DNA from 3 places in the Vibrio sp. Vf1514 genome. Region 1 is predicted to be linked to each of the others. Evidence: predicted binding sites of a transcription regulator. Region 1 holds the regulator's gene; each other region holds the start of a gene.
The links. The regulator PurR, encoded in region 1, represses purine synthesis genes. The targets are predictions, from matches to a motif close to TNANGNAAACGTTTNCNTNA.
Positions count from the first base shown of each region.

Region 2: the regulator PurR is predicted to act here: its motif matches at 3,060-3,079, upstream of ACS18Q_RS20800 (NupC/NupG family nucleoside CNT transporter).
Region 3: the regulator PurR is predicted to act here: its motif matches at 2,268-2,287, upstream of ACS18Q_RS11480 (NCS2 family permease).

Region 1 covers NZ_CP197267.1:1,853,523-1,858,981, reverse strand. Annotated here, with positions in the region: gene ACS18Q_RS08570 (putative signal transducing protein) at 1-28, opposite strand, end outside; gene ACS18Q_RS08565 (TVP38/TMEM64 family protein) at 30-716, opposite strand; gene ACS18Q_RS08560 (TfoX/Sxy family DNA transformation protein) at 839-1,429, opposite strand; cyclic di-GMP riboswitch class I at 1,547-1,632, opposite strand; gene purR (HTH-type transcriptional repressor PurR) at 1,792-2,802, opposite strand; gene torD (molecular chaperone TorD) at 3,076-3,723, opposite strand; gene torR (two-component system response regulator TorR) at 3,945-4,652, shown strand; gene elyC (envelope biogenesis factor ElyC) at 4,750-5,459, opposite strand, start outside.
Region 2 covers NZ_CP197268.1:1,311,058-1,316,516, forward strand. Annotated here, with positions in the region: gene pepT (peptidase T) at 128-1,363, opposite strand; gene ACS18Q_RS20800 (NupC/NupG family nucleoside CNT transporter) at 1,577-2,785, opposite strand; gene ACS18Q_RS20805 (DUF4382 domain-containing protein) at 3,415-4,374, opposite strand; gene ACS18Q_RS20810 (alpha-amylase family glycosyl hydrolase) at 4,615-5,459, opposite strand, start outside.
Region 3 covers NZ_CP197267.1:2,465,510-2,470,968, reverse strand. Annotated here, with positions in the region: gene ACS18Q_RS11495 (TRAP transporter substrate-binding protein) at 1-53, shown strand, start outside; gene ACS18Q_RS11490 (TRAP transporter small permease subunit) at 109-726, shown strand; gene ACS18Q_RS11485 (TRAP transporter large permease) at 716-2,038, shown strand; gene ACS18Q_RS11480 (NCS2 family permease) at 2,309-3,601, shown strand; gene gpt (xanthine phosphoribosyltransferase) at 3,639-4,103, shown strand; gene frsA (esterase FrsA) at 4,194-5,441, shown strand.

The sequences.
Region 1 (5,459 bases):
TGGGATTGTGAGCAATGTAAATCTTCATCTCAGGCAGCGTCATTTGTTGAGTAGCGCGTGATGCGGTTCATCACCCATTTCATGAGCAATGGAAACAACCCGAGCAACGCAAATGAGAGCAAAACGGCTGGTGAAATGATGCCAGAAAGTGAGTCGATCTGCGCTAGTTGTGTGCCAGCATTGATGTAGACCGCCGTGCCCGGCAACATGCCCAACTGACTGACCCAATAGTAGCGCGTTAGCGCAATCGGGCTTAATCCCATCAGCAGGTTGATCAGGAAAAATGGAAACACCGGGATAAGGCGCAGGGAGAGCAAATAAAAGGCGCCGTCTCGAGCCATGCCTTGATTGACGGCATGGAGTTTGTCGCCAAATCGAGTCTGTACCCACTCTTTTAACAGATAGCGGCTGCTCAGAAACGCCAGTGTGGCACCGATGGTGCTGGCAAATGAGACCAGTAACAGGCTGAGCCAGAAGCCGAATAATGCTGCGCCAAGCAAGGTCACAACGGCTGCACCGGGAATGGAGAACGCAGTGATGAAGACGTAACTGAGAAAGTAGATCAGCGCGGCAGTGACCACATGCTGATCAATATAGTCGGCCAGTAGTGCTTGCTGGGCTTTGGCATTGTCGAGTGTCAGGTATTGGCCAAACGTGGTCGCCAGCGCGACGATCACGGCGATTAAGATGAGGCCCAAAATCAGCTTTTTACTCATTGAAGATTCCCACGAGATGATGGTAATAGGTATACGTAACCAGACAGGGAAAAGCGATCTTTTCTTTCAAAGAAAAAGCACCCGCGAACGGATGCTTTTAGTGAAGTTGCTCTCAAAAAGGTTTACGACAAACGTTGTAACAACTCGTCGCGGCGAGTTTGAGGGATCACCGACCAGTGTTTCCCCTCAATTGCGCCTTCCAGTGCCCATAGCAGTTCTAAGCCGACATCTGAAGAATGTGATTGTCGAACGGCTTTGTATGCTTCTACGGCACCTTTCTCCTGCAGCGCTTCCACCGTTTCGATACCGGCTTTTTTCAGCATCCGTTCGGTCGCAAGGCGCAGGTTAGGGAGATCTTTCAAACGATCGGGTTTCGCCTGGGCTTGAGTCTCTCGCTCAGATTTTGCCACAGTGAGTGCCGATTTAGCGTCATCGAGAATACGGCCCGTGTCTGACCAGCAGTCTTCCGGCAAAGCGAAATACTTAGTCACTACGGGGAATCCGCGTTTTTTGTAAACATAAGGCTCGTAGCCTTGTTGCTTGAATTTTGCGGTTGAAGCGTCGTCGGCGCGAATGTGGAGTCTGTCATTGACCACCAATGCGAACATTGTGTCATCGACAAAAATCCCAAAGCCACCAAACATTGAACGAGATTTAACGCGTCCAAGTTGCTCAAAGAGCCGCATCGAATCTTTTAGTATTGGTTTATCCATGCTGTAAGTCTCGGTGTATTAATTAATACGCCACCAAAGTCAGGTCCGAGAAAGTAGCAAAAGAATGCAATGAGTGTGTCAGTTAGGAGTCAACTTCTTAATATATGCATTTTTGCCATCGGTAACCCCGCTACCTACCCAAAATTGGGTTTAGGCCGGAGGCTTTGCGTCCCACCTTTTCAGATGGTTTGCCCTGTGCGTGACATTTCCTTTAGAAAAGGATAATCAAAAGTTTGAATAAGCATCACATTTACTTGATGTAAATGTGATGTCATTCAAATATATGTCTCTAACTATTGCAACTGAATTCACACGTTTTTTGTATGAGTATGCAACATTAGATAGACAGATTTTCGGCAAAGTTATTGTTTTGTCAAGTCTTTTACGGTGTCGCGTTCAACAATCTCAGGGTGCATCTCGAATATACGGCGCTCGTGCTCTTTATCCTTGATGCGTTCCAGCAAAATTTCGAAGGCGTTTTTACCCACACGGCGTTTCGGTTGGTGGATGGTGGTCAGCGGTGGTGAGAAGTATTCGGCCAGTTCAATGTTGTCGTAACCAATCACCGACATGTCATCCGGAACGCGAATGCCACGTTGTTGTAAGCGGCTGATTAGGCCCAGTGCCATGGTGTCATTGAAACAGAATACTGCGGTCGGACGTTTGTCCATCGCGATGATTTTATCAGCTGCCAGGACAGCGGTATCACATTCAAAGTTGCCTTCCAAAATCCAGTCTTCACGCACGGGCAGATTTGCTTCTGCCATGGCACGGCGGAAACCAGCAATGCGTTCCTGACACGCAGCTTTCACGAAGTGGCCGCTTAGGCAGGCGATATCCGTATGACCTCGATCAGTCAGGTATTTCGTCGCCAGGTAACCCCCTTCTTCGGAGTTATCAATGATTTTGTCGGCTTGTGAGGTTTCTGGGCCCCAGTCCATGATCACTTTGGGAATGTCTGAGTGACTTTCCAGCATTTCCAACAGTTCTTCGGTCAGGTCAGAACACATCACTAGAATGCCGTCCACACGCTTTTCTGCCAGCATGCGGATATAGTCGCGTTGCTTTTCGTAAATGCCGCCGGTGTTACATAGAATCAAGGTGTAGCCCTGACGGTAGCAGTAGCTTTCCACTCCATCGATTACTTCAGAGAAGAAGAGGTTGGTCGATTGCGTCACGAGCATGCCGATGGTGCGAGTGGTGTTGCATTTTAAGCTGCGAGCGACCGCGCTTGGCGCGTAGTTCAGCTCTTTTACCGCTTCCATCACTTTTTCTTGTGTGGTTTCTGCAACAAAACGAGTCTTGTTGATTACGTGAGATACGGTTGTTGTTGATACGCCAGCAAGGCGTGCAACGTCTTTAATCGTAGCCATAGGTTAGTCCTGTCGATGACTGCTGAATGCGAAAAAACTTCGCGCGATCAAGTCCAGCAGCGATTAGGCGGTACACAAAGTGAAGCCTATAAGTAGTAAAAACACAAAAACCGCTTTTAAACAGCGGTTTGCATCTTCAATTCATATTTTTATCGTTTGCGGTCAAGATTCTAGACTGCTACGCGTGAACTCGCAATGAAATTCATCGGATGAGATCAAATGATCATCACAAAGTTCACGGTATATTCGTCAATTTGTGAGCACGATAGCGAACTATTCGTCGGCTAAATAAGCCAAGTCGAGTTCGAGGAATGCCACCAACAGTTCGGTCACCGCGGCATAGAAACCGAATTGATCCAGTGACTGGCAGCGCGTGGCAAATTGGGGCGCCCACCGCATTAAATGGGTTTGAATGAATGCAGCTTGTTCGGCGAATGCGCGCTCCATATGCGCCTCTTTTTCCAGCTCATTACTGCGAATGATGAGGTGGCCTAAAAAGTCGAGTTCAATCGCCAAATGGTCGGCAGGCTCATTCAATGTTTCATGCGTGGTGACGCCGTGTTTTTTCAGCAGTTCAGCCATTGCTTGCGCTGGCGTGTCGTTGAGTAATCCGGTTTGGCCGATGTACACCGAGGCGTAAGGCAGCGCGGAATCTTTATCTGATTTTAAAAACAGATCGCAAAAGTCAGCGGCAAGTTCGAGGCGTGCATCCTCACGGTCCATCAATCGGTTGAGGGCATCCACCAAATGTGTGACGGCAGCGTGCAGCCCGGCGTTTTCGCCCAGCCCGCCGAGGAAGGCGCGAATTTGAGGGGAATGATATTGTTCAATCTCTTTGTCACTGAGCTCTTTACTAAATAAGCTCGACAGCCACCAATAAATTTCGGCACGCTTTTCGTTAAAGACTTTGATTTCCTGCATGGGTTGACTCCGAATACTCTCTTCCTCTAAGTCTAAACAATAATTGTGAATAGCAATAACGCAATGCGTGAAAAAATATGAACAAATAAGTCGGTAAATTAACGGTTTGTCAGGAGATTGCTTTGAATCAATAAACTCTGATGTTTTTGGTTGAGATGCTAGAATTATGACTGTTTATGAATAGAATGACGGGTATTCATAGTGGACATAAAGTGGTGTCAATGAGCTATCACATTTTAGTTGTTGAAGACGACATCGTGACCCGCAGCAAACTGGCTGGATACTTTCAAAAAGAAGGGTATCAAGTGACAGAAGCTGAGAATGGGGTGGCGATGCGTCAGGCGCTCAGTGAGCATGACATCGACCTAGTGATGTTAGACATCAACTTACCGGGTGAAGATGGATTGCTGCTGACGCGAGAACTTCGCAGTCAATCAGATATAGGAATTATTCTGGTCACTGGACGCACGGATAGCATTGATCGAATCATTGGCCTCGAAATGGGCGCCGATGATTACGTCACCAAACCTCTTGAACTGCGTGAACTATTGGTTCGCGTAAAAAATTTGCTGTGGCGCATCGCCATCGCGGGTCGCACATTGCCAGAACCGGAACCGGACAACGATAAATTGGTGCGTTTCGGGGAGTGGACGTTTGATATTCAGCGCCGCTCATTAACGCGCAATGGCGAGCCGGTTCGACTCACCAAAGCCGAATATGAGCTATTGGTTGCGTTGTCGGCGTATCCCAATCAGGTGCTCAGTCGCGAGCGCATTTTGAATATGATCAGTCATCGAGTGGATGCGCCGAATGATCGCACTATTGATGTGTTGATCCGTCGCATGCGTGCGAAGATGGAATTTGATCCGAAGAACCCACAGATCTTTGTGACAGTTCACGGTGAAGGTTACATGTTCGCTGGTGATTAATACCAGCGAAAAGTCGCCACCGATGCGCGTAAAGATGTACATAAAAAAGACCAGCAATTGCTGGTGTTTTTTTTGTCGCTTGCGCAGCATGCCAAAGTTAGGGCAGTGTGGTTTCTGCGTTGTTGATTGGTGCGGTTTGTTCATGACCGGCAACCCAATCACGCAGCGATTGCCATAGCATGCCCATGCTTTCGTACCAGTAATGTTCCGTCTGTTCTAAGTACAGCGCTTTTGGCGTGTACTTATCCCACGGCTGGCTAATGCTGGCTTGCGCCAAGTAGTTGGTTGGCGCTGGGATCGGCTGTAAACCGGCGGAATGGAATTCATTCAGTGCGCGCTGCATGTGACTTGCTGACGTCACGAGCACCAAACGACGTTGTTGTACAAACGCTGCCGCTTGACGCGCTTCTTCCCACGTATCTTTGGCTGTTTCCAGCAAGATGATATCGGATTTGGCAACGCCCAGCGCCAATGCGACACGCGCTAACATGCGAGCATGACTGAACTCACTGCCACCGGCGTAGCCTGAGAGAATCAGTTTGGAACCTGGATACATGCGCATGACACGAATGCCTTCGGCAAGGCGCATTAACGCGGCACGACTTAACTCTGACGTGGGGGGGATCTGGTCATCGACGACATGACCATTGCCCAGCACCATGACGTAATCAATTGTGCCGTCAACCGGCAAAAAGGCGGAATACTGACGTTCTAACGGCATCAGCAAACGACTTGAGACGGGTTGGAATGAAATAAGGAAGATGCCAAACAGGGAAAACAAAACAACAAGGCATCCGGTTTTGCGTT
Region 2 (5,459 bases), on a different replicon from region 1:
TTCTGCCTCTGCCGCCTAAGTTGTGTACACCCACGGGCGAGCCGCTTGCGCCAGAATGTCATTGGCACAAAAAAGCCGCCATGCGTGAGCACAGCGGCGTTGAATCAAACTCGAAGATGGCGGTGAATTAGGCGTTGTGATAATGGCGCGCAGTCTGCTCCGCCAATTTCACGATCACTTGTACGGCCTGTTCCATGCCTTCGATGGTGATGAACTCATGTATACCGTGGAAATTGTAGCCACCGGTAAAGAGGTTCGGACATGGCAAGCCCATGAACGAAAGACGCGCACCATCGGTGCCGCCACGAATCGGTTTGATCAGCGGTTGAACATCGCACGCTTCCATCGCAGATTTCGCCAGCTCGATGATGTGCGGATGCGGTTCAATCATCTCTTTCATGTTGGCGTAGTTGTCATTGATCACCAGCTCAACATGGCCTTTTTTCAGCTGACGATTCAACTCATCAACGGTTTTTTGCAGGAATGCTTTGCGCGCTTGCAAGCCGTCGCGCTCAAAATCGCGGATCAGGTAATCCAGTTGCGTCTTCGCCACACCCATTTTGGCCGATTTCAGATGGTAGAACCCTTCGTAGCCATCAGTGCATTCCGGTGTCTCTTCTTCCGGCATCATCAGGGCAAAACGCGCGGCGATGTGCATCGCATTGACCATCTTGCCTTTGGCCGTGCCCGGGTGAACGTTCACCCCATGGCAGATCACTTCTGCGCTGGCGGCGTGGAAGTTTTCGTATTCCAGCTCTCCCACAGGACCACCATCAACGGTGTAAGCCCACTGCGCGCCAAATTTTTTCACATCAAAATGATTCGCGCCGCGGCCAATCTCTTCATCCGGTGTAAAGGCAATACAGATGTCGCCATGCGGGATCGACGGATCCGCAATCAACATCTCAACAGCAGTCATGATTTCCGCAATGCCGGCTTTGTCATCTGCGCCCAGTAAGGTGTTGCCATCGGTGGTGATAAGGTTGTGGCCGTGCAGTTGGTGCAGATCCGGGTATTGAATCGGAGACAGTACTTCATCGCCTTTGCCCAGCGCAATGTCGCCGCCCTGATAATCTTCAACGATCTGAGGCTTTACATTCTTGCCTGAGGCATCGGGTGCGGTGTCCATGTGTGAAATAAAGCCGATCGGCGGCACCGCGTAATTCACATTGGACGGCAGTTTCGCCATGACATAACCATGTTCGTCCACACTGACGTCGCTCAAGCCGAGTTCCAGCAGCTCATCATGCAGTGCTTGAGCAAAGACCTTCTGCCCCGTCGAACTTGGGCAGTGGTGGTTTTTCGGCTTCGATTGAGTGTCGTAGGTTACGTAGCGCAAAAAGCGCCCAACAAGATTATCCATAGCAAGTCTCACTGTCTGTCAAAACGCAGTTGAGCTTCTCCTCAACTGAAAGAAAACGCGGTCTATCCCTGTTGGCAAGACGCCGAAACAGAGATACGCAGTCAATTGCAATCCATAGTACGGATTCTTCAGAGTGATGATTTGCTATAAATCAGTTTTTGGTGGATTAAAAAGAGAAACGCCCTACTCACAAATGAGCAGGGCGTGTCAGCATTACAGCGAGATAAAGATGCCTGCCAAGCAAGCGCTCATCAGGTTGGCAAGGGTGCCTGCCAGCACCGCTTTGATGCCCAGATTCGCCACTTCCGAGCGGCGCTCCGGTGCAATCACCCCAATGGAACCCAACTGAATTGCGATCGAACCGATGTTGGCGAACCCGCACAGCGCAAAGGTCACAATCACTTGCGAGTGCTCGGTCAACAGTGCGCGGTGGTCGACAAAGTCAATGAAGGCCACGAACTCGTTCATGACAATTTTCTGGCCAATGTAAGACCCCGCCAGCAACACATCACTGCTTGGCACACCAATCACCCACGCCAGTGGTGAGAACAGGTAACCAAACAGCGCTTGCAGCGTGATACCGCTAAAGCCCAGCACTTCGCCCAAACTTTCTAAGCCTGTGTTCACCATGGCAATCACGCTGACAAACGCGATCAGCATCGTGCCCACAGCCACCGCCACTTTCATCCCGTTCATGGCACCGCTCGCCAACGCGTCAATCACGTTGCTGTCGTTCGCGCTGTCCATTTCGATGTCGCTTTGATCGACGGGTGTATCGCGCTCCGGCACGATGATTTTTGCCATCATCAAACTACCCGGCGCCGCCATAAAGCTCGCCGCAATCAGGTATTTCAAATCAACCCCTAAACCGGCGTAGCCACCCAGCACACTGCCAGCGACTGATGCCATCCCGCCAGCCATCACCGCAAACAGTTCAGAGCGCGTCATACGTGACAAGAATGGACGCACCAACAAAGGCGATTCGCCCTGCGACAGGAAAATATTCCCGGTGGCCACCAGCGATTCCGCTTTACTGGTGCCAAGGAACTTTTGAATGCCGCCACCGATGAACTCAATCACCTTTTGCATGATGCCCAGATAGTACAGGGCTGAAATCAGCGCGCTGAAGAAAATGATGATTGGCAACACGCGAATGGCGAAGATAAAGCCTGAATTGGCAAGGTCACCGAACAGGAAGCTAATGCCCGCATCAGCAAAGCCCAGCAGGCTTGATACGCCGCTACTTAGCGATGCCAGCGCGCTCTGCCCCCAAGGGAAATAGAGCACCAGCGCGGCAAAACCCACTTGCAGCAACAGCGCGCGCGAGACGGTTTTCCAATTGATTGATTGACGGCTTTCAGACAGCGCGAAAGCGCACAGCACCAGCACCAGGACACCGATGAATCCAAATAAAATTGTCATTGTTTTACCCAGTTAAAAGTTTGTAATAAAAGGAAAAACCAAAAACTTGGTAAAGGAGGAAACATGCACGTCATCGGCACGGTCAGCAGACAGCGCACCGTGAAGTGTGAACAGTGTGTTCATAGAGAGATCACCTTATACAAGCGTTGGATGGATCGTAGCTGGTCCCAGTGGGGTCATTCACAGTTCCATGTGACGGCTTGTATTGGCTGAGCACCGGCTCATAGCCGGGCGGAAAGTATAGCGATCGAAAATAGAACTTCATCACATTTTTTGACGCAAACGTTCAAGCGTTCAATGTATGAACAATCGATCAACAAATTAAGTAATGGGAGAACCCATCACGCAGCGTGATACCACCGAAGTGCCACCTTGCTTCCAGAAGTGAACAAAAAAGACGCGATCGCCACACGGACATTTGCAGTCTGGCTGATCGCGTCTACGCTTATCGGAGTCTCTCTAAATCCCTTAGATACTAAAACGCTAACAACGTCATTGCCTCTTGTGATCTGGCTTCAGGTCCTTGAGGCGTTTTTATATGTCGGCATCACGCCTGCACTCTAATTTAAGTGCCCCACTTTTAGCGATTCAACTTTAGCGCCTCAATGTAAGCACTTCAGTCTCAGCGCTTAGATCACCGGGGAGAAATCCACGGTTTCCGCACCGCTCGACAACGTCACTTCCGCAACTTGGTCTGCTGGTAGTGGCAGCGTTAACCCATCGTACTGCACCGGATCATCGTCATCCCCGTTGCACGTAAAAGCCACGGTGTAATCGCCCAGTGGCAGGTAACCAAACGCATAACTGCCATCATCCCCCACCGCAGTGGAGGCATACGGCGTCACCACGCCATCGGGCACCGGAACATCCGTGTCAAAACTCGCATCGCTTTCATCCACCAAGTCGCCCAGCGTTGACGCCGCGACGCTGCCTTCATACAAATACACGTAATTGCCAGTATCCACGGTGCAGCCCGTACCTTCGGTAAACAGGGTTTGGTCCACCGTACCAGACAAGCTGGCGACATCGCTGTTGTTCAGAATCGATACGCCATGAGGTTTGAGAATGTAGCCATTGCTCGACCCGCTGTTCCCGCGCATCACCAGCGCATAGCGGAGGTCAAACTCGATGGTAAATGCCTGCGTCGATTCGTTGCTGACGGTAAAGCTACCCAAACGCAGCTTGTTGCTCGGCTGTTTGAGCGCCTGCGTGCCATCACCATCCACCACAAAATTGACGTTCGATTCGGTACTGACATGCAAAATCAGGTTCTGATACGTCCCGACCGGAATCGACTGGTTGCTGATAATCAGCGCAGCATCGCTTCCCTGATACGCCATCAAGTCAATCTGCTCATAATCCATGCTCGGATCCGACGGATTCACATCGAGGAAAATCGACGAACCGTCAGACTGCACCAACTCGACCTGTGTAAAGCCGACCGTGACAGAACTCGCGCTGTCAACCGGCGCATCCGACACCGAAAAAGAGACTTTAGACGTTTGTGTGGACGTGTCGCCATCACCGCCACCACAACCGACCAAGAGAAGTGCGGCACTGCTGAGTGCCATCCAAGGTAAAGTTTTCATGTTCGCACCACTTATTGACATACAGCTCAATTATAGAACAGTAATTTTGTGATTCATGAAAACAATAAATAAACTGGCAGGAGCCTGACAAATTGACGCTTTTTAACAGAACGCTGTCACTAATAAAGCACAAACCATTTTTCAGACGAATAAAATCAATCACCTATCCTCGCTGATAAGGATATGACCTCCCTGTCTTTTCGATCGTTGTCGAAATTTAAGCCGCAGCCACCGCCGCGGCTATTTTTTTGTCTGCGCGTCCGGCGCAACCCACAACATGCGACTCGTCATGGGCGCGGTGTCGATCTGCACGTGTGTGCCGTTCGATGAGAACACGTCATCACTCAACACATCAGTTAATGCCTGTGGCCAATTCAATTCAACCGTCTGGCTACGGGACGATTTATTAATGATCACCACCCCTTGCTCACCTCGGCAGAACACCAACAGATCATCATTGGCTTCAAGATTAACCATCGGCAGCCCGTGCATGCGGTTATGAAACGCAATTCGCGCCACCATGTGCTCCTCGTGCCAGCTCTGTTGCCAGCGCGGCTCACCTTGTGCATTGCGAATGCCGCTCGGATCCAGATCGGTGTAGATCAACGGCACCCCGCCATCTCGCCCCAACACATAGCTGTAAGCCAACGCTTCGCGTTCCGGAGACATCACCAAATTGGCGAACACGTCATTGTTGGGAATGTCATGGGTAATCGCAAACGTGATCGCCCGCTCTTTCGACAACGCATCCCCGAAACAATACGGATCAATCAACCCTTTTAAGCTACCGCTCGGTTGCAGGGCATTAAACAGCGTCTGAAACAGCGGAAAGTCATACGCCCCCAAGCGCGTTTCGGCCAAATATGGCTGCAAGAACAGTTGATACTCTTCTTTGGTCGCCCCACCGTCGGTGATGATTTCGCCGAAAATATGCACATCGTGCGCAATCGCGTCGGTCCAAACCTTCTTCAAATGCGCAATGGTCATGTGTTTTGCGGCATCAATGCGAAAGCCTTTGACGCCCAGCTTTTTCAATGCCACCAAGTAGTTTTGTTGCTGTGCGACCACATGGTCGTTATCACGCA
Region 3 (5,459 bases), 610 kb from region 1:
CCGCGGAAGACAAGTACTCCAAGCAGCTGGTGGATATTCTTGAGCAACAATAATGGACGACGCAGGTGAACCCGTTTGGGTTCGCCTGTTTTTTATAGGGAGATTTCTATGCTTGAAGCCATTTTACTGAGGTATTGCCAGTTCACGAAATACGTCGTCAGTCTGATTGGACGCTCAGTGTCGTACTTGCTTCCCGTACTTGCCGTGATTGTGTTTTACGAGGTGTTTGCTCGTTACGTGTTGAACCGCCCAACCATTTGGGGTTACGACACGTCCTTATTTTTGTTTGGCTACATTGCGGCATTAGGCGGCGCGTATGCTCAGCAACGCGAAGCGCACATCAACGTCGATATCATTCACGCCAAAGTGTCGGAAAAAACCAGACGCCTGTTTGATGTGCTGACGGGGATTTTGGCGATGGGGTTTCTGGCGGTCATGGTCAAAACCTGCGGTGGTATGTTTATCGAAAGTCTCGAATTCAATTACAAAACTCAGAGTGAATGGGCACCCGCCATGCATCACTTTTGGTTGATGATGACGGTTTCGGCAGGCGTGTTCATCGCCGAATATTCGACGGAGTTGATTGCCAATCTGTTCTTTTTGATCAAAGGCCGCGAATTGAATGGTGAGGTTCATCAGCACGTCAATCTGGATGAGCAGCCATTTAAGGTCGATAACGACCAGTTGGATTCCGTTTTTGACAAGGAGAGCCCAAATGGGAATTGAGATGTTAACCCTGGTGTTGTTGGGTTGTATTCTGACCGCGTTCGTTCTTGGCGCGCAAGTGGGGCTGGCGCTCGGCGGGATCGCGATGGGCGTCGGGTATCTGGTGTGGGGCGAGTCGCTGTTTAACATCATTCCGACCACGGTCGAAAGCACCTTCTTCAACTTTATTCTGCTGGCGATCCCGCTGTACATCTACATGGGGCAGATCCTGACGCGGTCTGGGATCGGCGATGCGATGTTTAACGCCAGCCAACTGGCGATCGGCCGTGTGCGCGGATCGCTGGCGATCAGCGTGATCGGCGTCTGTTCAATGATCGGCGCGATGGTGGGGATCATCGGCGCTGGCATCATGACCTCCAGTTCGATTGCGCTCAAACCGATGCTTGAGCGCGGCTACGACAAGAAGCTGGCACTCGGGGTGATCATGGCAGGCGGTTCGCTGGGCATTTTGATTCCGCCGAGCATTCCGATGATCATGTTCGCATCCTCGACTCAGAACTCGGTCGGCAAGATGTTTCTTGGCGCGATGGTACCCGCGCTGATCACGATCGTGCTGCTCATCAGCTACGTGGTGATCAGCTGTAAAATGCGTCCGGAACGTGCGCCGATGGACATCGACAACGACATCGAAATCCCCAAAGGTTATGAGCTGTTTAAAACCATTCGTGACGGCGCCTCTTCGTTTGCGCTGATTGTGGTCGTCCTTGGTAGCATCATTGCCGGGATTGCGACGCCAACGGAATCGGGCGCGTTGGGCGTGATGGGCGCGATTCTGCTCTCGATTCTGTTCAAGCGGTTTAAACCGGAACTCTTGATGCGTTCGGGCATGCAAACCGCGATGCTGGTCAGTGTCGCGATGTGGATTATTCTCGGCGCGTCGGTGTTTAGTAACTTCCATCTGCTGATGGGCATTCAAGGCATGGTGGCGGGGTTTACTCAAAATCTCGACCTGCCGCCGATTGTCATCATCATGATGTTTCAAGTCATCATGTTGCTGCTCGGTTTCATCATCGATGAATTTATCATTGTGTTGATGTGCGCGCCGATATTTACTCCAGTTGCCGTGGCACTCGGGTATGACCCGATTTGGTTTGGCGTGCTGATGATTCTCAACATTGTGATTGCGGTGCAGACGCCGCCGTATGGATTTGCACTGTTCTACCTCAAAGGCATTGCGCCGAAAGGGGTGACCATGATGGATCTGTACAAATCGGTCACGCCATTCATTCTGGTGCAGTTTGTGGTGCTGGTGATCTGCATGCTGTTTCCAGACCTCGTTACTTGGTTACCGAACAAGGTGATGAATTCCTAGTCCCATCGGGTGGATGCTGCTGATATTCACAACCTCTCTCTGATGTGCAGCCAAGCAAAAGGGAGAGGTTGTTCTCATTTCTGAACTGCCATTCTGGTGATGATTTTTTGGCCGAAAAGCCTGCTGTTTATGTGTAGCTGTGCATAAATGTTTCTGAGTTTCTAAAAAATCGATGCAAATTCCGTCTGGAATTTGTGATTTGATAACTTTATAATCTGCGCCCAATCGATTACGCAACCGTTTACTTTTTACCTTTATTAGGACTCGAACATGCTGGAAAGGCTATTTAAACTCAGTGAACATGGCACAAACGTGCGCACTGAGATCATTGCAGGGGTCACCACCTTCCTGACCATGGCATACATTATCTTCGTGAACCCAGCGATTCTTTCAGATGCCGGAATGGATCGTGGTGCAGTTTTTGTTGCTACCTGTCTGGCGGCAGCGGTTGGCTGTTTCATCATGGGTCTCGTCGCGAACTATCCGATTGCACAAGCACCGGGCATGGGCCTGAACGCGTTCTTTACCTACGTGGTCGTGCTGGGTATGGGTTACTCTTGGCAGGTTGCGCTTGCAGCCGTGTTCTGTTCAGGCGTGCTGTTTATTCTGCTGAGCTTGTTTAAGATTCGAGAGTGGATCATCAACTCGATTCCGATGTCATTGCGAACCGGTATCTCGGCGGGTATTGGTCTGTTTTTGGCGTTCATTGCGCTGAAAAATGCTGGTATCGTGGTTGATAACCCAGCAACACTGGTTTCTATGGGGGCCATCACGTCGCTGCCTGCAGTGTTGGGCGCACTCGGTTTCTTCTTCACCATCGCACTGGTTCACCGTGGTGTGAAAGGTGCCGTGATGATTGCGATTTTATCCATCACCGTCTTGGGTCTGATCTTCGGTGATGTGCAGTGGGGCGGTGTGATGTCTGCGCCACCAAGCTTGGCACCAACCTTCATGCAACTCGACTTCTCACACGTTTTCGAAGTGGGCATGATCTCCGTTGTGTTTGCATTCCTGTTTGTCGACCTGTTTGACACTGCGGGCACATTGGTCGGCGTTGCGACTAAAGCGGGCCTGATTGGTGACGACGGCAAAATCCCTCGTCTGAACCGCGCGCTGCTGGCGGACTCAACGGCCACATCAGTGGGTGCACTGCTGGGGACGTCTAATACCACTTCTTTTGTCGAGAGTGTCTCGGGTGTTGCAGCAGGTGGCCGTACCGGTCTGACCGCAGTTGTCGTTGGTATTTTGTTCCTACTTGCATTATTCTTCTCGCCATTAGCGGGTATGATCCCAGCCTACGCGACGTCAGGTGCGCTGTTTTACGTTGCTATTCTGATGCTTTCAGGACTGGTAAGCATTGACTGGCGCGATCTGACCGAAGCGGCGCCAACCGTGGTGACCTGTCTTTTGATGCCACTGACTTTCTCAATTGCAGAAGGTATTTCAATGGGCTTTATCGCGTACGCGCTGATTAAGCTGTTGAGTGGGAAAGGCCGCAGCGTGTCACTCAGTGTCTGGGTGATGGCGATCATCTTTGCTGTCAAATACATTCTTGCTGCGTAAGCGCGGCAAAACATTTCCAAACTTTAGGTCAATAACAATGAGTAGAAAATTCGTTATCACTTGGGACAATATGCAGAAGTACTGCCGTGAACTGGCTGAACTTCAAATGCCTGCAGAACAATGGAAAGGTATCCTGGGTGTAAGCCGTGGTGGCTTGGTACCAGCAGCTATCCTGGCTCGCGAACTGGGTATTCGTTACGTCGATACCGTATGTATCTCGAGCTACGACCACGATCACCAACGTGACATGAGCGTGCTAAAAGCACCCGATCACGATGGCGAAGGTTTCCTGATTGTTGATGACCTAGTCGACAGTGGCGATACAGCGCGTAAGATCCGTGAAATGTATCCTAAAGCGAAATTTGTGACTGTATGCGCGAAGCCTGCAGGTCGTGAATTGGTGGATCAATACGTGGTGGACATTCCACAAGACACGTGGATTGAACAGCCTTGGGACATGGTTTTGTCGTTTGTTGAACCGGTAAACCGTAAACAAAAATAAACTGTGATTCTCAACTTTATTTGATAATGGCCCTGTTTAGGGCCATTTTTTTTATTACTATTAGGCCACTATTCTCAACAGAGACGCGTTATGTCCGAAGAAATCAGCAAAAACCTTTCTGAGACTTTGTTCCAAAAGCATAAACAAGCCAAAGAAACGTCCTCTCTTATTCAGTACATGCCAAGTAGCCAACAATTTCTTGAACAGAAAAAAGAGCAAGAGGACAACGCTTGGTACCGAAACCTGCGTCGTTTGCAATGGGCTTGGCAGGGCATCGATCCGGTTGAACAAGAAGAAGTACTAGCGCGTATCGCCTCATCCAAACATTCCCGTACCGAAGATCGCTGGCTGGATACGGTGATGGGGTATCGTGGTGGCAACTGGGCCTATGAATGGACCAAGCTGGGCATGCAGCATCAGGCGCGCGCCGGGTCAAAAGCCGGCGAAAAAGCCGCTGATGAAATGTTTGCCGCGTCGCTCTGCTTCAGCATTGCCGGTTACCCACATCTGAGAAACGATAACCTCGCGCTGCAAGCGCAAATTCTGGCCAACAACGCTTACATGGAAGCGGCCAACCTCACCAAATACGTGGTGAAACGCTTAGAGTTCCCATACAAAAACAAAAAAATCGTCGGCCACCTGCATCTCTCCAATACTGAAAAACCGCAGCCGGTGGTGATCGTCAGTGCCGGGCTTGATAGCTTACAAACGGACATGTGGCGTTTGTTCCGTGACTTTTTGGTCAAGCGGGATATCGCGATGTTGACCATCGACATGCCTTCGGTGGGCCACAGTTCGCACTGGGCGCTCACAGAAGATTCGTCATGCTTGCATCAGGCTGTGCTCAACCAACTGGATACGCTGCCTTGGGTAGATCACTTCCGTGTCGGCCTCGTTGGATTCCGCTTTGGCGGCAATGCGATGGTGCGCCTGTCGTTCCTCGAGCCAGAGCGTGTGAAAGCGTGTGTCTCTCTCGGCGCGCCGATTCACGATGTGCTGGTTTCGCCGAAAAAAATGAAGATGATGACCAAAATGTATTTGGATGTGCTGGCATCGCGTTTGGGTAAATCGGCGGTGGATATCGACAGCTTATCTGGGCAGCTGATGGCGTGGTCGTTGAAAATGCAAGGCTTCCTTAGCAGCCGTCGTACCAAAGTGCCGATTCTCGCCATGGGGCTGGAAGGCGATCCGGTATCACCGTACAGCGATAACCAGTTGGTGGCGCTCTTTAGTCAAGGTGGTAAAGCTAAGCAAATAAAAAGTAAGACAATTACACAAGGATATGAGCAATCCCTCGATTTAGCGATAAATTGGCTGGAAGACGAACTCAACAGATGACTTTTGCCCTAAATTAGT